DNA from 4 places in the Agrobacterium sp. CG160-95 genome. Region 3 is predicted to be linked to each of the others. Evidence: riboswitches for the same ligand, from Rfam matches in the RefSeq annotation. Region 3 holds a riboswitch; each other region holds the start of a gene.
The links. Region 3 has a riboswitch for cobalamin ahead of ACQZ63_RS22245 (DUF1852 domain-containing protein). Riboswitches for the same ligand answer to the same signal wherever they lie in the genome.
Positions count from the first base shown of each region.

Region 1: another riboswitch for cobalamin. It lies ahead of bluB (5,6-dimethylbenzimidazole synthase); the one in region 3 lies ahead of ACQZ63_RS22245 (DUF1852 domain-containing protein).
Region 2: another riboswitch for cobalamin. It lies ahead of ACQZ63_RS20980 (DUF1636 family protein); the one in region 3 lies ahead of ACQZ63_RS22245 (DUF1852 domain-containing protein).
Region 4: another riboswitch for cobalamin. It lies ahead of ACQZ63_RS08960 (ABC transporter substrate-binding protein); the one in region 3 lies ahead of ACQZ63_RS22245 (DUF1852 domain-containing protein).

Region 1 is NZ_JBNWDU010000005.1:261,080-266,121, reverse strand. It holds gene ACQZ63_RS18590 (DUF2865 domain-containing protein) at 1-819, shown strand, start outside; gene bluB (5,6-dimethylbenzimidazole synthase) at 889-1,605, opposite strand; cobalamin riboswitch at 1,704-1,889, opposite strand; gene ACQZ63_RS18580 (TolB family protein) at 2,018-2,848, opposite strand; gene ACQZ63_RS18575 (VOC family protein) at 3,041-3,418, shown strand; gene ACQZ63_RS18570 (NAD+ synthase) at 3,568-5,042, opposite strand, start outside.
Region 2 is NZ_JBNWDU010000006.1:288,005-293,046, reverse strand. It holds gene ACQZ63_RS20990 (cobyric acid synthase) at 1-851, opposite strand, end outside; gene cobO (cob(I)yrinic acid a,c-diamide adenosyltransferase) at 853-1,470, opposite strand; cobalamin riboswitch at 1,598-1,812, shown strand; gene ACQZ63_RS20980 (DUF1636 family protein) at 1,968-2,354, shown strand; gene cobW (cobalamin biosynthesis protein CobW) at 2,351-3,388, shown strand; gene cobN (cobaltochelatase subunit CobN) at 3,394-5,042, shown strand, end outside.
Region 3 is NZ_JBNWDU010000007.1:168,554-173,595, forward strand. It holds gene ACQZ63_RS22235 (glycosyltransferase family 2 protein) at 1-351, shown strand, start outside; gene ACQZ63_RS22240 (hypothetical protein) at 444-1,724, shown strand; cobalamin riboswitch at 2,511-2,723, shown strand; gene ACQZ63_RS22245 (DUF1852 domain-containing protein) at 2,827-3,804, shown strand; gene ACQZ63_RS22250 (methionine synthase) at 3,829-4,857, shown strand.
Region 4 is NZ_JBNWDU010000002.1:489,897-494,938, reverse strand. It holds gene ACQZ63_RS08965 (FecCD family ABC transporter permease) at 1-644, opposite strand, end outside; gene ACQZ63_RS08960 (ABC transporter substrate-binding protein) at 641-1,672, opposite strand; cobalamin riboswitch at 1,838-2,073, opposite strand; gene ACQZ63_RS08955 (GNAT family N-acetyltransferase) at 2,113-2,991, opposite strand; gene argE (acetylornithine deacetylase) at 3,203-4,327, shown strand; gene ACQZ63_RS08945 (2-hydroxyacid dehydrogenase) at 4,352-5,042, shown strand, end outside.

The DNA.
Region 1 (5,042 bases), on a different contig from region 3:
GACGCGATGGCGGATGCGCAGAGCGAACGCGATGCCATCATCCGTGACCGCGACTATGCCATGGCGGCCCAGGGCAGCGATGATGGCGACATCAGACGCCAGCGCATTCTCGCCGCACTCGACGCCAATGGCTGCAGCGCCATTCCGGAAACGGAAGCGCGCCAGCCGACGGCACCCGATGTGACACGTTACCCCGACGCCTTCGGCGAACAGGGCAACCCGCCGGGACAGGCAGGGCTTTCGACCTACCCCAATGCCGCTGCGGAGGGCGGGCTCAGGACGCTGTGCGTGCGCACCTGCGACGGCTCGTTTTTCCCCATCGCTTCCAATGCCTCGCCGCTCGATTTCCGTGCGCAGGCCGAACAATGCCAGAAAATGTGTCCGGGTACGCAGACGGAGCTTTATTTCCACTCCATGACGGAGCAGGAAACGGCTGACATGGTCTCGGCTGAAACAGGAAAGCCCTATAAGGACCTGCCGACCGCCTTTGCTTATCGAAATGCCTCAACGAAAGCCCCAGGCTGCGCCTGCAACATGGCCGCCTATCACGAGGAGATGAAGCAGCAGGAGGCTGCGCGGCCGGAAGCTGAGAAACCCTATTCCAGCATCACGACCATTCCACCACCGCAAGGTGACACCCCCAAAAAACCCACCGAACTGCAGCAGGCCGCAAAGCCGCCGGAACAACCGGTTCCGGAACGCGACTATGACCCGAACAACAGCAGGGTCCGCGTCATCGGCCCTAAATTCCTGCCCGACCAGACAGGCCGGATCGACCTGAAGAACCCGGCGCTGAAGGGCATTCAGCCGCAGCAATAGCTCCCATCAAGCACGCGGTATGGAGTTGGCAACGCTCTATCTCACTCACAAGGCGGTCGCGTGTTCTCTTTACCGCCCGCCCCAGCGATTGCGAAACACCAGCTCCTCCAGCGGCACGCGCTGGCGCCAACCCTTCACCGCCAGTTCCGGCTCGGTATAAAGTGTATCGACGCGGCCGAGGCATAGCCAGGCGACGATCTCGATGTGGTCCGGGATTTCCAGAATGGTCCGAATGTCGCTATCGTGGAAAATGCTGACCCAGCCGACGCCGATGCCTTCGGCGCGCGCTGCAAGCCAGAGGTTCTGGATGGCGCAGACGGTGGAATAGACATCGGTGCGCGGATTGTGGGTACGGCCCAGCACCACCTTGCCGCCACGCGTCGGATCGCAGGTGACGCAGATGCTGAGCGGCGCCTTGCGGATGCCCTCAAGCTTGAGGCTGCGGTAAAGCGCCTGCTGCTCCCCCTCGAACATCGCCGTCGCCTCGCCATTGGCGCGGCTGAAGGCAACCCAGGCTGCCTGCCTGACCGCACCGTCAGTGACGAGCGTGAAATTCCACGGCTGCATGAAACCGACCGAGGGCGCGGAATGCGCCGCCTTCAGCAAGCGCTCGACCACATCTTCCGGCAATGGATCCGGAAGGAACTGGTCGCGCACATCACGGCGGGTTTCGATGGCACGGTAGATCGCCTCTCGCTCCCCCTCGGAAAACGGGTAGGCGGGCGAAAGCGCGTGATCGAATGCATCGGCGTCGAGCGAACTGGTCGCGAGTGGATCGGTCGGCATCGTCTATCCCCAACAATGCTGGCGCGCCGCCACGAAAACCGGCTCCGGTTTTCGCCTGCACGACGCGCTGCTGCAACAACCTGCCGCCGTCCACGCGGTCTGGTCTATCCTGTCAGGCCGGTCTTCTGACTCGGCTTCATCCGCCCACTTTCGCCTTCCCGAATGGATTCAGTGGCATCAAGAAAAAGGGCATCCGCCTCACAGCGCTGGGCACGTTCCGGTCTTGCACCGGATTCCCGATTCTCCCGCCCTAAAGGGCAGGCACCTGACGAAGAAGCTTATGAGCAACAAAGATTGCAAATACAAGTATCTTGCGCAGCGATGCGGCAATGTGACCGTGGCCACCTCACCGGCGTATTGCGGCCTTCAGCCGCCGCGCAGAAGCGCGCCGGCTGAAGCACTCCCTACCGCATCACCCAACGGGAAAATACCGCACATAAGCGAACTCATCCCCGTCCGGTGACCAGTTGGGCGAATTCATCGTTCCCTGCCCGCCGAAAAGGTCAAACAGCGTTTCGGCATTACCGCCATCCATATCCATCAGCCGCACGCGCACGTTAAGGTCGCGCGGATGGTCGAAGACATCGGCGTCGTAGGAGACGAAGACGACCTTGTCACCGCTGGGGGACGGATGCGGGAACCAGTCGCCGTAGGCGCTGTCGGTGATACGCTCGACGGCCGAGCCATCCACCCGCACGCGCCAGATCTGCATCTGGCCGGTGCGGCTGGAGTTGAAATAGATCCATTCTCCATCCGGCGAATAATCCGGCCCGTCATTGCGGCCCTCACCATGGGTAAGGCGTGTCTCAACGCCGCTGTCTATGTCCATGGAATAAATATCGAAAACCTGATCGCGAATGCCGCAATAGGCGAAACCTTTCCCGTCCGGCGACCAGCCGTGCCAGTAGGACGGAAGGTTCTTAGTCATCAGCCGCGGCGTTCCGCCCGTCGAAGGCAGCAGATAGATGGCACTCTTGCCGAACTCCACCTTGTCGGAAATGGCATAAAGCGAACCGTCAGGCGAAATGCCGTGGTCATTGTTGCAGATTGTCGCAAAGCCAGTATCGACCTTTTCAGGCGAAGGGTCGCCGGCAAGTGACAGGCGATAAAGCAGACCGTCGCAGTTCAGAAGCAGGTATTTCCCGTCCGGCGACCAGTTCGGAGCCTCGAACAGCTCCGGCGTCTGCCAGACCACCCGCATCTGCCGAGTGCGGATGTTGAAGATTTCGATGGAACTGCGCATGCTGCCTCCCGGGCCTGTCGATCGTCTGGCGTGGAGCGTTGAATGGCACAACCATTCCGTTTGCATCCGCCACCGCCGTAATTATGATCCTATTGCCGCAGGCACCGCCCTGCAAATTCAAATAGGAAAAAACAGCAGCGTTCCGGCACCGCCCGCACCCCTGCCCGTTTCTCCCAGATCCGAGGTTCCGCGATGAACACCATCGCCGATCACGGCATCCGCTTCGGTCGGATCGCCGCAATGCTTCCTGTCAAGAATATCGAGAAGGCCCATGACTTTTATGTCCGTGTGCTGGGCTTCGAAAAGACCTTCGAAAACGGCAACCCTGTCGGTTTCATGATCCTGAAACAAGGTAACGCCGAGTTGCACCTGACATTGCAGTCAACGCACAAACCGGCCCCCTTCAATGTGGCGCATATGCTGGTCAGCGACGCCGACGCGCTGCATGCGCTTTGCAAAAGCCACGGGCTTCGCATCATCAAAAGTCTGCAGGACAAGGATTATGGCCTGCGGGCCTTCGTTTTCGAAGACCCGGATGGTAACCGCATCGATGTGGGGCAGGTTATTTAACGAGATAGGGAGACGGCGCGGCGTGTCCGCGCCGTTGGAGGAAAAGGATGCTTCTTCGCCATCGATATATGGCGAAGCCGCAGCATCCGCACTCCGTCACCCCGAACTAGATTCGGGGTCCAGCAAGCTCCCTCCATGCCCTCCTTCGACTACCTGTCCCTGAACCGGTTGGTAATCGGATAACGGCGATCGCGGCCGAAGTTCTTCTTGGTGATCTTCACCCCGGGCGCGGATTGGCGGCGTTTGTATTCGGCGAGATAGAGCAGATGCTCGATCCGGTGCACCGTCGCGATATCATGGCCACGCGCGAGGATTTCCTCGACCGACATTTCCTTTTCCACCAGGCACTCCAGAATATCGTCCAGCACCGGATAGGGCGGCAGCGAATCCTGGTCTGTTTGGTTGGGTCGCAATTCGGCGGATGGCGCCTTGGAGATGATATTGGCGGGGATCACTTCGCCGGACGGCCCGAGCGCGCCGGGCGGCACATGGGAATTGCGCCAGCTGGAGATGGCGTAGACCTGCATCTTGTAGAGGTCCTTGATGGGATTGAAACCGCCATTCATGTCGCCATAAAGCGTCGCATACCCCACCGACATTTCCGACTTGTTGCCTGTTGTCACCACCATCGAGCCGAACTTGTTGGAAACAGCCATGAGAATGGTGCCGCGTGTTCGGCTCTGCAGGTTTTCTTCGGTAATGCCTTCTTCCGTGCCTTCGAACATTTCCGAAAGCGCCGACAGGAACCCATCCACCGGTTCGGCAATCGGCACGATATCGTAACGGCAGCCGAGCGCTCTGGCGCAATCGGCTGCGTCCTTCAGCGAATCCTCGGAGGTGTAACGATAGGGCAGCATGATGCAGCGCACCCGCTCTTCGCCCAGCGCATCAACAGCAAGCGCAGCGCATATCGCCGAATCGATACCGCCGGAAAGGCCGAGAACCACGCTCTTGAAGCCGTTCTTGTTGACGTAATCGCGAAAGCCCAGCATGCAGGCGCGGTAATCCGCCTCCTCGCCTTCAGGGATTTTCGAGAAAGGACCGCTCTCGCAGCGCCAGCCTTCTGCGGTGCGTTTCCAATCGGTAACGGCAAGGGTCGCCTCGAACTGGCTCATCTGGAAGGCAAGGGTCTTGTCGGCATTGAAACCGAAGCTCGCGCCGTCGAAAACCAGCTCGTCCTGCCCGCCAAGCTGATTGGCGAAGACCAGCGGCAAGCCGCTTTCGATTACTTGCTTCAGCGCCACCTGATGGCGCACATCCAGCTTGCCGCGATAATAGGGCGAACCATTCGGCACCAGCAGGATTTCCGCCCCGCTTTCGGCAAGCGTTTCGCACACACCCATATCGTTCCAGATTTCCTCGCAGATCGGAATGCCGATCCTGACACCGCGGAAATTATAGGGACCGGAGATCGAACCTTCGGCGAAAACGCGTTTTTCATCGAACTCGCCGTAATTCGGCAGGTCGATCTTGTCGCGCAGCGCGATGATCCTGCCGCCATCCAGAAGCGCAACCGAATTGTGCCGGCCCGTTTCGCCCTGACGCGGAAAACCGATGACGACGCCCGGCCCGCCATCGGCGGTTTCCGCCGCCAGTTCTTCCACGGCCTTCAGGCACGCTTTCA
Region 2 (5,042 bases), on a different contig from region 3:
ACTCGGATCAGCTCCACATCCGGCTCCATGTCGAGCGGATCCAGATCGTCGAAATTGGAGATATGCGGCAGGATCGGCACGGCAATGCGGATTTTCGCGCCGGGCTTTTGTTGCGCCGGGCCGGTAAGCCCAAGGGCGTCCTCCGCCGGCAATTTCGCAGCATCGGAAAAATGCGGCAATAGCCCGATGGACGCCCAGCCGGTCTTTTCCGCGATCATCCGCATGCCGTCTGAAAACAGCGTAGGGTCACCGCGAAAGCGGTTCACGATGAAGCCCTCTATCATCGCGGCATCATCGCGTTCGAGAACGGTTTTTGTGCCCACGAGGCTGGCGATGACCCCGCCCCGGTCGATATCGCCGATCAGAATCACGGGAGCATCCGCGGCGCGGGCAAAACCCATATTGGCGATGTCGTTGGCGCGGAGGTTGATTTCGGAAGCACTTCCCGCCCCTTCCACCAGCACCAGATCGGCCTGTTGTTTCAGGTGCTCGAAGCTCTCCAGCACACGCGGCATCAGCCCGGCTTTCATGTGCTGATAATCGGCAGCCTTGGCATTGCCGACAATTTTACCCTGTACGACGACCTGTGCGCCGGTTTCGCTCTGCGGCTTTAAAAGCACCGGGTTCATGTGAACCGACAGCGGAACGCCTGCAGCCCGCGCCTGCAGCGCCTGCGCGCGACCGATCTCGCCGCCATCGGCAGTGACCGCCGCATTGTTCGACATGTTCTGCGGCTTGAACGGCATGACGGACAGGCCACGCCTGACGAAGGCGCGGGCAAGGCCAGCCACCATCAGCGATTTGCCGACATCCGAGCCGGTTCCCTGAAACATCAGCACACGTGCACTCATGTCAGTATTCTATCCCGGCCTGCGCCTTTACGCCTGCCTTGAAGTGATGTTTGACGAGGGTCATTTCCGTCACCATGTCGGCAGCGTCGATCAACGGCTGTTTGGCGTTGCGGCCGGTAACGATGACATGCAGATCGGATCTACGGTTGGAAAGCGTTTCGACGACCTCTTCCAGCGGCAGGTAATCATAGCGGAGCGCAATGTTCAGTTCGTCGAGAACCAGCAATCCGATCGTCTCGTCGGCCATCAGTGCTTTCGCTTCCTCCCAGGCCTTTGTAGCTGCCGCGACATCGCGCTTCAGGTCCTGCGTGTCCCAGGTAAACCCCTCGCCCATAGTGCGCCATTCCACCCTGTCGCCGAACAAAGTCAGGGCCTGCTGTTCACCCGTCGACCATGCGCCCTTGATGAATTGCACGACGCCGACCCGCCGCCCGGTGCCGAGCATGCGCAAAGCAAGGCCGAAAGCGGCCGTGGATTTGCCTTTGCCAGGGCCGGTATTGATCATCAGCAGACCTTTTTCGATGGTCTTTTCCGCGACTTCGGCATCCTGAACCGTCTTGCGGTTGACCATTTTCTGCCGGTGGCGTTCGGCTTCGCTGTCGCTGATATCGCGTGTCATCGCGTTTTCCTTCTCGTCCAGAGGCGCGGGACCTTATGCCCCCGCCATTCGGAGCGGCGACTATACTCAATTTGCCGCACCCGGCAATCGACAAGCCGGCAGCATTGACCGTCACGCCCGTTCAGCCTAAGGGTAAGGCACTGACGGTCTTTTCCCGGCAACGGGAAAAGCTAAGAGGGAACACGGTTCCACCCCATACCGGGTCATTCCGTGGCTGCCCCCGCAACTGTAAGCGGTAAGCCCGCACTGTGAAGCCACTGGACCATAAAATTGGTCCGGGAAGGTGGTGCAGGGTGTTTTAAAGCCGCAAGCCAGGAGACCTGCCGTTTCAGGAAAAAACGTCTCCCGGGCGGGGTGCTCCGGTCAGCCGGTCGAATTGAATTGCAGCCGCGCTTTTCAGTGCGCTGTTTTCGACATCCGCACCCCGACGAGTTTAAAGGCGCGGAAAGCGGAACGGTTTGGATATTACCACAACATCTTCTTGTGCGGACGGGACAATGGAAGCCAACACAGCTTCTGGCGTGGTCGTTTTTGTCTGCCGAAGCTGTCGCGACGACACCGATCCCAATGCGGAGCCGCGCCCCGGCACCATCCTTGCGGAAGCTGCCATCGCAAAAGCGCGTGACTCCGGCATCGATGTTCGCTCCGTCAATTGCCTTGCCAATTGCAAACGCGGCCTCAGTGCCGTGCTGCGCGGTGCCGATGGCTGGTCCTATGTATTCGGCGGGCTGACGCCCAACGATGCGGAAGACCTGCTCACGGGCGCGCAAATGCTGGCCGCCTCCGCAGATGGCCTGATGCCCTGGCGCGGCCGCCCCGACACATTGAAGCGCGGCATGGTGGCGCGCATTCCCCCATTCGATTTTACCGAGGAGAGATCATGAGCACCCTTCTGGACCGCGTTCCCTGCACCATCGTCACCGGCTTTCTGGGGGCTGGAAAAACCACGCTGCTGCGCGGTCTCCTCGAAAAGCTTGATGGCAAGCGGCTTGCCATCATCGTCAACGAATTCGGTGATATCGGCATCGATGGCGATATCCTCAAGGGATGCGGCATTGAGAGCTGCCCGGAGGAAAACATCGTTGAGCTGGCCAATGGCTGCATCTGCTGCACGGTGGCGGATGATTTCCAGCCGGCCATCGAGCAGATTCTGAGCCGCCAGCCGAAGGTGGAGCATATCCTCATCGAGACCTCCGGCCTTGCCCTACCCAAGCCGCTGGTGCAGGCATTTCAATGGCCGGCCATCAAGAGCCGCGTGACGGTTGACGCTGTGGTGGCTGTTGTGGATGGCGCTGCCCTTGCCGAGGGTCAGGTGGCGCATGACATGGAAGCCCTTGCCGCCCAGCGCGCAAATGACGAAGCCCTCGATCACGACGATCCGGTCGAAGAGGTTTTTGAGGACCAGATCGCCTGTGCCGATCTTATCGTGCTGACCAAGGCGGATCTGCTCGATAGCGCCGGTCTGGAAAAGGCGAAGGCTCATATTCTCGAGCATTTGCCGCGGGCCGCAAAGATCGTCGTCGCCTCGAATGGCGTCATCGATCCGGCCGTGCTGATCGGCCTCGGTCTTGCGGTTGAAGAGGATATCGAAAACCGCCGCACCCATCACGATGGTGAACTCGACCACGAACATGACGATTTCGACAGCTTCGTCATCGACCTGCCGGCCGTGACCGATCCGGAAGCGCTGGCGGCTCGTATCGCCGAGACAGCGGCTGCGGAAAATGTTCTGCGCATCAAAGGTTTCGTCGAAGTATCCACCAAGCCGATGCGCCTGCAGGTGCAGGCAGTCGGTAGCCGCGTCAACCATTATTATGACCGTCCCTGGGCGGCCGGTGAAGAGCGCCGCAGCCGCCTCGTCGTCATAGGCGAAAAGGGCCTCAACCGCGAAAAGATCGAACAGATGCTGGCCGCCTGATAGAAATGCACATTCTCGCCACCACATCTTCGTCTCTGGACGACCTGATCGAGCCGGTTGATCTCAACCAGCCGCGATCGGATGTGGTGATGCTGTCTTTTTCGGCAAGCGATCTTGCCGGGCTGGAACAGGCATGGCGGCAGGCAGAGGGCGCGCTTCCGTCCCTGTCCGCTGCCAACCTCTCCGAGCTTCGGCATCCGATGTCGGTCGATCTGTGGATCGAAAAGACGGCCGAACATGCCCGTGTCATCCTTATCCGGATTCTCGGCGGCGCGGAACGCTGGCGCTATGGCGTCGATCAGCTCAGCACGATGGCGCGGCGACGTGGCATAAAACTTATGCTCCTGCCGGGTGAATGCAGTGAGAGAGACGAAAAGCTCGAAGCGGCCTCGACTGTTGATCGCCAGACGTTGGCGTCCGTCCTCGCCTTCTTCCGCGAGGGTGGGCGGGAAAATATGGACCGGCTTGCCATTGGTCTTGCTGCCCTTGTAAGTGGTGGCGCATGGCCAGATATCGAGGCTCAACCGCTGCCGAAAGCCGGCTTTTACCGGCCGGGTAAAGGCGTCGTGGATCAGGCGGAAGCCTGCGCCGGTTTTCCCGCCGGTGCAGCTGTCCTTCCCATTCTCTTTTACCGCTCCATGCTTCTTGCGGCCGATGCGGCGCCCGTGGATGCGCTTTTTAATGCGCTCTCTCAGCGCGGTTTTGCGCCATTGCCGATTTTCGTCAGCGGCCTCAAGGATGGGGAGGCAATTCGCTTTCTCGAAACCGTACTGCCCGAACTCCAGCCCGCCGCCATCGTTGCCGCCACAGCTTTTGCCAGTCAGATGGATGACAGCGGTAAAACCCTGTTTGATCGCCTCGGCGTGCCGGTGTTTCAGGTGGTTATGGCGACGACGCGACGGGACGGCTGGGCGGAAAATGCGCGCGGTCTCAACCCTTCCGATCTTGCCATGCATGTGGTTCTGCCGGAACTCGATGGCCGGATTCTTGCTGGCGCAATCTCATTCAAGCAGGTGCGGACTGATGGCGGTATCAGCCTCATCAATGTACCGGAGGCTGATCGCGTCGAACAGGTGGCAAACCGAATCGCTGCCTTTCTGCAATTAAAACAGTCCACGCCACAGGAACGGCGGATCGTCATTCTGATGCCGGATTATCCCGGTGCTGCGCCAGGGCGCACGGGTTATGCCGTTGGTCTCGATGTCCCGCAAAGCGTGCTTGAAATGCTGCGCGATCTGGCCGCGGCAGGATATGTGGTTTCGGATATTCCCGAAACGGCGCGGGCTTTGCTGGATTGTGTCGAGCAGCAGGAAGCGGCTGTCGGACTTTCAGACTATCGTGATTTTCTTTTGGGTTTGCCTGAAGGGGTTGCCGCCTCCGTGGATAGCACGTGGGGTTCGGCCGAACAGGACGACGCACTAGCCGACGGCGCATTCCGTTTTCGCGTCGCCCGTTTCGGCCAGATATTCGTGGCCCTGGCACCGGATCGTGGGCGAAATGAGGATCGGCGGGTGGATTACCATGACCCTGCCCTACCGCCACGTCATGCGTTGGTCGCTTTCGGCGCCTGGATGCAGCGTGTCGCAGGGGCGCATGCCATTGTGCATGTCGGTGCGCATGGCACGCTGGAATGGCTGCCCGGCAAGACAGTTGC
Region 3 (5,042 bases):
CCACGTGTCGACAAGGAAGAGCCGATCGGCGTGGATCTCGAAGGCCGTTTGCAGTGCGCAAGCGAGGTGAAGGCGGTACGGATCGTGGCGCTTTCGACCGAAACCGCGACCCTGGCGGATTTCAACCGGTCTTACGCCGAGGCAGAGTCCCTGTACGTGCCCGATGTGGGCTGGGTGCAGATCGATGCAACGAAGGTGTCGCAAACGCCCGGCAAATTCACTCTCACCCCCACTGCCGACCAGCATCGTGCAATCTTGAGGCTGCTTTTCCGCAATGCGCCCGAAAATGTCGCGGAACAGGGCGACCTCTTGAAGTCCATGCAGATGTTACTCGCAAGGGCCTTCAGCTAAGACAATTCGCGCCAAACCCGGGACCGTGCTCGACGTAAACCGCAAGCTAGAGGCGGGCTTGTTTGGAAAAGCGCCTACCAAACGGAAAACTCATGTCTGTCAAATCGATCGTCGCGACAGTTCTCATGACCTGCTTCACAACAGGAGTGGTCGCTGCTGGCGACGGGCGCACCGGTTCCGGATCAGTTCGCGACCGCCTTGCTGTGAGCTTGTGTGCGGGTCTCGTTGGGAAGATGGACAAATCCACCCCCCCCTTCATATTTCGGAGCTTTGAGCCTGCACCGGGCGGTAAAGCGCTTGATCCCGCTCTTTCAAATGCGGGTTTCACCTATGACAATGCCCTGGCGACGATTGCCCTTTTTTCCTGTGGCAACGATGCCGAAGCGAAAAGGGTTGCCGACGCGCTGCTGCTCGCCGTCAACAACGATCGCTATTACAGCGATGGCCGCCTGCGCAACGCCTACCGTTCCGGCCCCGTTGCGAACGAAAACGATGCTATGCTTTTGCCCGGTTTCTGGAGTGAGGCCAGCAAGACGTGGGTCGAGGATGACTATCAGGTCGGCAGCGCAACGGGCAACCTGGCCTGGGCGGCACTTGCGCTTCTCACTGCCAGTGAACGATTAAGCAATCCGTCCTATGTGCAGGCAGCGACCAAACTCATGCGCTGGATCGATGCGCATACGGCGGGCGTCCGCGATATCGGCTACACAGGTGGCACATTCGGTCATGAGCCTGCACCGGCAAAACTCGAGTGGAAATCGACGGAACATAATCTCGATGTGTATGCCGTTGCGGGTTGGCTCGCCGAAATTGAGGGAGCGCGCGCCTGGCAGGCGATGCGGGACAAAACACGCAAATTTCTTGATGCGATGTGGAATGAGCAGCAGGGACGGTTTTACGTCGGCAGCCTACCCGGAAGCGACACACCCAACTCGAGCCAGTCCGGAATAGATTCCGAGCTCTGGCCCATTCTCGCCGTGCCGGAGTTTCGGGGCCGCAGTGGGCGTGTTCTACATTGGGTTGATCGGCATTATGCGGTTGCGGGAGGTTTTGATTTTAACGACGATCGGGATGGTGTGTGGCTGGAAGGTACGGCCCAGGCCGCGCTGGCATTTCAGCAGGTCGGCGATGCCGAGCGGGCCGAGGCGCTGCTTGCCACCATCGCCGCACAAATATCTCCCGATAACCTGATCTACGCGACAGTCGGGGACGAACTGACGACCGGGCTGATGATCGGGCCGACCTCGACATTTGCCGACTTCAAATATTTCAGGTTGCCGCATGTCGGGGCCACTGCCTGGGCAATCCTTGCAGCGAAAGGCTGGAACCCTTTTCTTAGAAAAAGCGGTTGTATTCGTCTTTGTGAGGGATAATCGTCCGTCTCGGCGGCAGCAGGAGGATATTGCTCCAGGCCGTTGCGCCGGAGATTGAAAACTGGGACGCATGACGCTGCTGAAAGCGGCGAAAAGCGTAAAACCGCAACGTTGACTGCCGACTAGCAGTTCCAGTGATTCAAGCCTGACGGTACGATTAACCAAGCCGAATACCGCCCACTGCCAGACCTGTCAGATGCCCGGTGCGGATCGGAACTTCCTGTGCACCTTCAACGACATGGGGCGGTTCCAAGGCCCGAGCACAAATTCGGCGGTGCTGTTGCGGATACGCGCCCGTGATGTTATCGGCCCGCAATTTAAGGGTGCTTGCCTTCGCTCATTCGTTATTTAATTCAAACGCCGATCCCTTTATTAGCGCTGCGCCGGCACAGTAGGGCATGTCCGAATAGCATCCCAACCTCCGGCGAGGCCGCTTCAATTAAACGCCTGTGGCAGGCGAAATCATGCGCGCCTTCTAGCTGCCCCAATTGCCTCCTGAACCGTCGATCGACGTACTGGCTCTTCTGGAGCGACTAAGTCTGGCGGAACGCGCTCTGGGCGCCTGGACGGTATCACCAGGCTGCTCCCGCACTAGGAACTATTCGTGGTGTGGTCTGATCCTTTCAAGTGCGTGGAGCGAGACGTTTGCCACGGCCAGGTCCGCGTATGTGAGAATCGCCTGACAACGCCGAATGCAACCTACTCGGCCGGAACCGACAATGGAAACGTAGACTTAAGGACATAAAGATATCGTTATATGATGTTGACCGATGACGTGGCTTACAATATGGTCGTCACGCCTAAGGTTCCCCAGTCGTTGCACGCAACGTGCCGGGGCTAAGAGGGAAGTCGGTGCTCCGTGTCATACGGAAAAGCCGACGCTGCCCCCGCAACTGTAAGCGGCGAGCTGAAGTCCAATATGTCACTGGTTTACCCCGGGAAGACGGACGGAAGTGATGATCCGTGAGCCAGGAGACCTGCCTTTGGTGAAATAACGTCCACGGGCGGGGTGTCCCAGTGTGCCGTAGCAAAGGCTGCATTGTCGCGGCCCGTCTTGCTATGCGTCCGCAGACCCATGCCCCCAACTTTATAGGGGCACAACATGTCTCAGACCTGCATTTTTACGATCACGAGCGTACCCTTCGATGAGGACTATCGTCCTTCAGAAAATACGCGCATCACCACCAATTTCGCCAATCTGGCCAGGGGCGAAAAGCGGCAGGAAAACCTGCGCAATGTCATGCGCATGATCGACAGCCGCTTCAACGCCCTCGCTCACTGGGATAATCCCAAATCGGACCGATACTCGGTCGAGTTGGAGATCATTTCGGTCGACATGAGCTTCGATGTCGCAGGTGAAAAATTTCCCCTCATCGAGATACTGAAGACGACGATCATCGATCACAAAACCAGTGAACGTATCGACGGCATTGTGGGGAATAACTTCTCCTCCTATGTGCGAGACTACGACTTCAGCATTGTGCTGCCGGAGCATAACAAGAGCGTTCCTGCCTTCAGCATTCCGGCCGACTTCGGCGACCTGCATGGAAACCTGTTCAAGTCTTTTCTGCAGTCGGATGCCTACCGCTCGTACTTTCGCAAGCCGCCGGTCATTTGCATCAGCGCCTCGACCAGCAAGACCTATTACCGGACCGAAAATCATCACCCCGTGATGGGCGTCGAATACCGGCAGAATGGGTTCTCGTCCACCGACCAGTATTTCGGGAAAATGGGATTGCAGGTTCGCTACTTCATGCCTGCAGGCAGCGTTGCGCCGTTGGCCTTCTACTTTGTTGGGGATTTGCTGGGCGACTACTCCAATATTGAGCTAATCGGCGTCATCAGCACGATGGAAACGTTTCAGAGAATTTATCGCCCCGAAATCTACAATGCGAACGCAGCAGCCGGGACATTTTACCAGCCCAACCTGAAGCACCAGGACTATTCGCTGACCCGGGTCATTTACGATCGCGACGAACGAAATCGCTTGGCGGTGGATCAGGGTAAGTTCACCGAAAAACACTTCATCAAGCCATACCGCGCCGTCCTTGAGCAATTGTTTGCTCACCGCCCCGCCTGAGCATCACTTAGAAGAGGTCCCATCGTGAAGAAACTTCTCCCCACATCGACCGCTGGCAGCCTGCCGAAACCCTCCTGGCTTGCGCAGCCCGAAAAACTGTGGTCGCCCTGGAAGCTGGAGGGCGAGGAATTACTGGAAGGCAAGAGAGATGCCCTGCGCCTTTCACTGTACGATCAGCAACAGGCCGGCATCGACATCGTCAGTGATGGCGAGCAAACACGCCAACATTTCGTCACGACTTTCATCGAGCACCTCGACGGGGTCGATTTTGCAAAACGCGAGACAGTCAGAATTCGCGATCGCTACGATGCGAGTGTCCCGACAGTCGTCGGCGCAGTGTCTCGCCAGAAGTCCGTGTTCGTCGAAGACGCCAAGTTTTTTCGCCAGCAGACCAAACAACCCATCAAATGGGCTTTGCCGGGTCCGATGACGATGATCGATACTCTCTTTGACGGCCATTATAAGAGCCGTGAAAAGCTTGCCTGGGAATTTGCCGGGATACTCAACGAGGAAGCAAAGGAATTGGAGGCTGCCGGCGTCGATATCATCCAGTTCGACGAACCTGCCTTCAACGTATTCTTTGACGATGTGAATGACTGGGGTGTTGCCACTTTGGACAGGGCAATTGAAGGGCTGAAGTGCGAGACCGCCGTCCATATCTGCTACGGTTACGGCATAAAGGCCAATACGGATTGGAAAAAGACACTCGGGTCAGAATGGCGGCAGTATGAGGAAACTCTCCCCAAGCTGCAGAAATCCGGCATCGGTATGATCTCCCTCGAATGCCACAATTCTCATGTCCCAATGGATCTTCTGGAACTTGTTCGAGGTAAGAAAGTGATGGTCGGGGCCATCGATGTGGCAAGCGATACCATCGAAACCCCGGAGGAAGTCGCTGCAACGCTGCGAAAGGCGCTTAAGTTTGTCGACGCAGATAAACTTTGCCCCTGCACCAATTGCGGCATGGCCCCCCTGTCTCGTCGTGTGGCAAGAGACAAGCTGAATTCCTTGAGCGCAGGAGCTGAGATCGTCCGAAGAGAGCTCACTGTTTAGTTTTTTGATAGTCTGAACCTGCGGATGGCTGCCGTTCGCCGCCACCGCGCCCATCGCGACACACGCTGGGAGACTTACGAATGGCTATAAGGTCACGGCGCGGATCATCCTGAGAGCTTCGACGGATGTCCGCCTCTTGGCGCAAAGCTGCCAAGACCGCCTGTTCTCTAAAAATCGGCCCTGTT
Region 4 (5,042 bases), on a different contig from region 3:
AGACCCGCAATACTGACCGGCAAAGCCAGCCAGACATCCGGCCAGCGCACGCCCGAAAGATTGCCCAGCAGCCAGAACATGATGCCGCGCGCCTGTTCGGCATTGGCGGATTTGGTGACGATGAACGACGTCATGGCGTTGAACAGTTGCGAACCGGCGACCCCCGCCAAGATGATGGCGCTGTTGCCGTGCCCTGCCCGCACCGCCAGAAGGCTGACAAGCGAAAAAGCCACAAAAGCCCCGATCAGGGCGCCGGCCGGCATCGTCAGGAACCCCGCCCCGAAGCCCAGAAGCGCCACGGCCACGGCCCCGGTTGAGGCGCCTGCGGAAATACCGAGGATATAGGGATCGGCGAGCGGGTTGCGCAGAAGTGATTGAAGCACCGCACCGGCCAGCGCCAGCGAGGCGCCACAGCACGCGGCAACAACGGCGCGGCTGAGGCGGTAACTCCAGACGATGCCCTCATCCAGCGGCTCCAGCGGATAACCCGCATGGAAGACACGATTGGCAATGGTCTTTGCCACCACGTCGAACGGAATGGCAGTCTCGCCGATGGCCGCACCGGCCATCAGTGCGACGAGCAGCAGGGCGAGTGCGGCAAAAGCCAGACCCGCCCTGCCGAGATTGACGGAAAGACCGTTCACTTGGCGAGACCGGCTGTGGAAATCGCCTCGGCCAGCGTTTCAATGCCTTCGATCGTGCGGATGGTCGGGTTCATCGCCTGCGCGTCCATTTCGAAGACATGGGCCGCCTTGACGGCGGGCATGATGCTGGCAACCGGATCGGTAGCGAGGAACTTGAGCTTGACGGCGACATCATCGGCGGGGAAACGCCGGCGGTCCATCTTGCCGGCAACGATCACGGACGGATTGGCCTTGGCGATGGTTTCCCAGCCAACAGTCGGCCATTCCTCATCGCTTTCGATAACGTTCTTCAGTCCGAGCGCGGACATGATGTAACCCGGCGCACCATTGCGGCCCGCCACGTAAGGATCGATATCCAACTCGGCGCTGGAGAACCAGAAGACTGCTGAAATCTTGCCATTCGCCGAAGCGATCTTGGCGCGGGCGGCTTCCTCACGCTTTTTCAGGTCGGCAACGACTTCCTCGCCGCGATCTTGCACGTTGAAAATTTTCGCAAGGTCGCGGACCTCCTGGTAGATCAGGTCCATGGTGAAAACGGACTTGCGCACGCCGTCGCCGCCGCCGGAATTGTCCTTGCCCATGCAATCGGCAGGGGAGGTATAAACGGGAATACCGAGTTCGGCGAATTGCTCCGGTGTTCCGACAACGCCTTCGGGACCGATCTGCCACTGGAACTGCGTCGTCACGAGGTCCGGCCTCTTGCCAACCACCGCCTCGAAGCTCGGATCATTGTCGGCAAGCCGCTCCACCTTGGCATTGGCGTCTTCGTAACCCTTCAGAACCGGGCCGATCCACAGCGCCGTGCCTACCACCTTGTCGGCCACGCCGAGCAGATAGAGAACCTCGGTCGTGCTCTGGCCGACCGATACTGTGCGGGCGGGCGCCTGCTTGAAGGTGATTTCGTGGCCGCAGCTATTGATCGTCAGCGGATAGGTGGTTTCGGCAGCCTGAGCGGCACCGGCGGGCAAGGCCGCTAATGCGACAGCCAGAAGACCGGCGGAAACCGGCAGGCGTTTGAAATGAAACATATGTTCTCCAGTCTAAATAAAGTGGCGTGATCCGCAGGCCGCGCGTCAAAACGCGTAGTGACAGAGCGACAACAAGTGTGGAGATGGAGAACGGGACTCTAAATACGTTTCCGCGGACGGAAAGGTCATAATCAGCTCCTCTTCCGGGCATCCCCGCCCGTAACGATGGTCAATATTATGACGGCAGGTCTCCTGGCTCACGAATATGCGCCGTTCATCTGCCTTCCCGCACCTTGAAGGGTGCAGTGGCATGACGCGTTTCAGGCGTCACGAGGATGAGCGGCAATCCGCTTACAGTTGCGGGGGCAGCCACGGCATTGGGCGATAGAAATCACCCGCACCATGTTCCCTATTAATCCCTTTGCCCTTCGGCTTCAGGAACCGTCGCTTTCTGACATAAGGGGCAAGCGCCGGGGCGTCAATTGCGATAGTGCTGCAGCTCAGCACAAAGACGGACCCGCCAACGCGAAAATTTTTGTAGCGCCGGAAGGCGCCGGTTGCGGCGCGTCTTTGGACATCGTGGTAAGGGTTTCAATCACCACCAGCCCGGATTGCGCAATAAAATCAATAAAGAGATTGTTGTCGCTGATGGTGTCGAGACGCACCAGCTCATCGTCCAGATCGGTAAAATGCCGCCTCACAAGCGCAATCGCATCCATGTCCGCACCCGCAACGACCGGACCGATAATGTGGCCCCGCCCCGCCGCACGGCGCAGCGCAAAAGCGGTAAGACGGTCCGCCTCAAACACACCGTAACCCGCATTCTGCGTCAAAAGTCGCTGTAAAACGTTCCGGCGCGAAACGCCAAAAGCCGCCCGGTCTAGTTCCACCACATCAGTCAGATGATCTGCGGATAACGGCTCTATTCGTTGTTTTCTGCCGGGCGGCGGTATCTCGAAAAGGCAATTCGCCCTTCCCCGGAACAGATATACTTTTTCCGTATCACCGGCAAAACCCAACCTTGAAAACAACCGCCGCGACGCTCCCGTCGCGTTCAACCGCAGGGAGACAGTGGGGAATTTCGCGACAAGTTTCTGCACAAGCCATGGTGCTACGCCCTGCCCCTGCAAACGGGGGGAAACAATGACCATGCCAAGCGTCGCAAACCCCTGATCATAGGGAAAGAGCATCGCGGTTGCGACAACACGGTCGATCTCATCGAGCGCAGCGAGACCCACGCCGCATTGCCGCAGAAAACACCATTCATTCGCGTGATATCGCCATCCGACGGCCATGGAGAGTGCATGCAGATGATCGGCATCCACGTCCGCGATATCCACGGTCCGCAGCTCGAAACTATCGACTTTGAGCAGGTCCATAACCAACGGCCCTCATCCCCTACGGCTCACAACCTTCATCCGGTCCCGGCCTAGCCCACGACATCCGACGGTAGCCGGTTACGCCAGCACGAATTTTCTGAAAGCACTGGAAGGTCACAACAATCTACCGAAATCATTCGCATTTCAGCAGATAAACGTGGCAGGCCATTCTAAGCTTTCGGGATGACAATCCGGTCAGCGGAGACGACCATTGAACGCAATCGAAATCCTTGAGCGTCTCGTCGGTTTCCCGTCGGTCGTTGGAACCGCCAATGGCGATATTGCCGGCTGGATCGCCGATTATCTTGAAAGCCACGGCGCGAAAGTATCGCTGCTTGCGGGACCGGAGGGCGACCGCGCCAATCTCTTCGCCACCTTCGGCCCGGCCGATCGCGCCGGCTATGTTTTGTCCGGCCATATGGATGTCGTACCCGCCAGCGAGCCGGAATGGTCTTCCGATCCCTTTACACTGCGGGCGGAAAATGATCGTCTCTACGGGCGCGGAACCACCGACATGAAGGGTTTTCTGGCCACGGTTCTCGCCGCGGCGCCTGCATTTTCGCGCATGGCGCTGAAACGTCCCGTGCATATCGCCTTTTCCTATGACGAAGAGGCGGGTTGCCGTGGCGTTCCGCATCTTCTCGCCAGATTGCCTGAACTGTGCGCCGCACCGGCGGGCGCAATTATCGGCGAACCGAGCAATATGCGGGCGGTTCGTGCACACAAGGGCAAAGCAGCAGCTCGCATTACCATCCGTGGCCGTTCCGGCCATTCGTCCCGCCCTGATCAGGGGGTGAATGCCATTCACCTGATGACCGGCATCATGGCAAAGGCCGTGGAGACGGCACATGAGCTGACGAAAGGCCCCTTTGAAGCGACTTTCGAGCCGCCCTATTCCTCGCTGCAGATCGGCACGATGAAGGGCGGCCAGGCGATCAACATCATCCCCGATTTCTCGGCCATCGAGCTGGAAGCGCGGGCGATTTCCGGCATATCGCCGCTTGAACTGCTCGGGCCGATTCGCGCAAGCGTCGAGGTTCTTGCAGCAAAGGGTGTCGATATCGAGTGGACGCCTATGAGCGATTATCCGGCGCTTTCGCTTGCAGCCAATGCTCCCCTTGTTCTGTTTCTGGAGGAATTGACCGGCACCCCCTGTCTCGCCGCCGTCAGCTACGGCACGGAGGCGGGGCTGTTCCAGGCGGCGGGCATCGACGCCATCATCTGCGGACCAGGAGATATCGGCCGCGCCCACAAGCCGGACGAGTTCATAACGACGGGCGAACTTTCGGCCTGCCAGTCGATGCTGGAAACACTCGCAAGCCGCTGTGCGGCTTGAACCTTCGGGAAGCATAGATTTCAGATGACGTTTCTCTTCAATTCCGACGCCAAGCGCGGCGAGATTTTCCGGCAGGCCCTAGCTGCAGAACTGCCTGATCTGCCGTTTTCGATGGATGCATCAACTGTCGATCCCGATGCAGTCCGTTACCTCATCACCTGGACGGTACCACAGGACATTGCCCGGTATCGCAATCTCGAAGTCCTGTTTTCGATTGGCGCGGGTGTCGACCAGTTTCACATCGAGGCGATCCCTGAGACGGTAAAGGTCGTACGCATGGTGGATGAGGGCATCATCCGCATGATGCAGGAATATATCTGCCTCGGCGTACTTTCCCTCCACCGCAACCTGCCAGTCTATTTAAACCAGCAGCGCCAGCAACTGTGGAATGCCCTGCCCCAGCGTCAGGCGGAAGAGTGCCGGGTGGGCGTTCTCGGCCTCGGTATGCTAGGCGTTGCGGCGCTGGAGCGGCTGAAACCTTTCGGCTTTCCGCTTTCCGGCTGGAGCCGCTCACAGCGTCAGATCGATGGCGTCACCTGCCATCATGGCGACGACGGCCTCAAATCCATTCTCTCCACCAGCGATATTCTCGTCTGCCTGCTGCCTCTCACCGAAGAGACCACGGGGCTTCTGAACGCCGAGCGTCTTGGGATGCTTCCCGAAGGGGCTGCTCTGGTTCACGCCGGGCGCGGCAAACAGCTCGATCATGACGCTT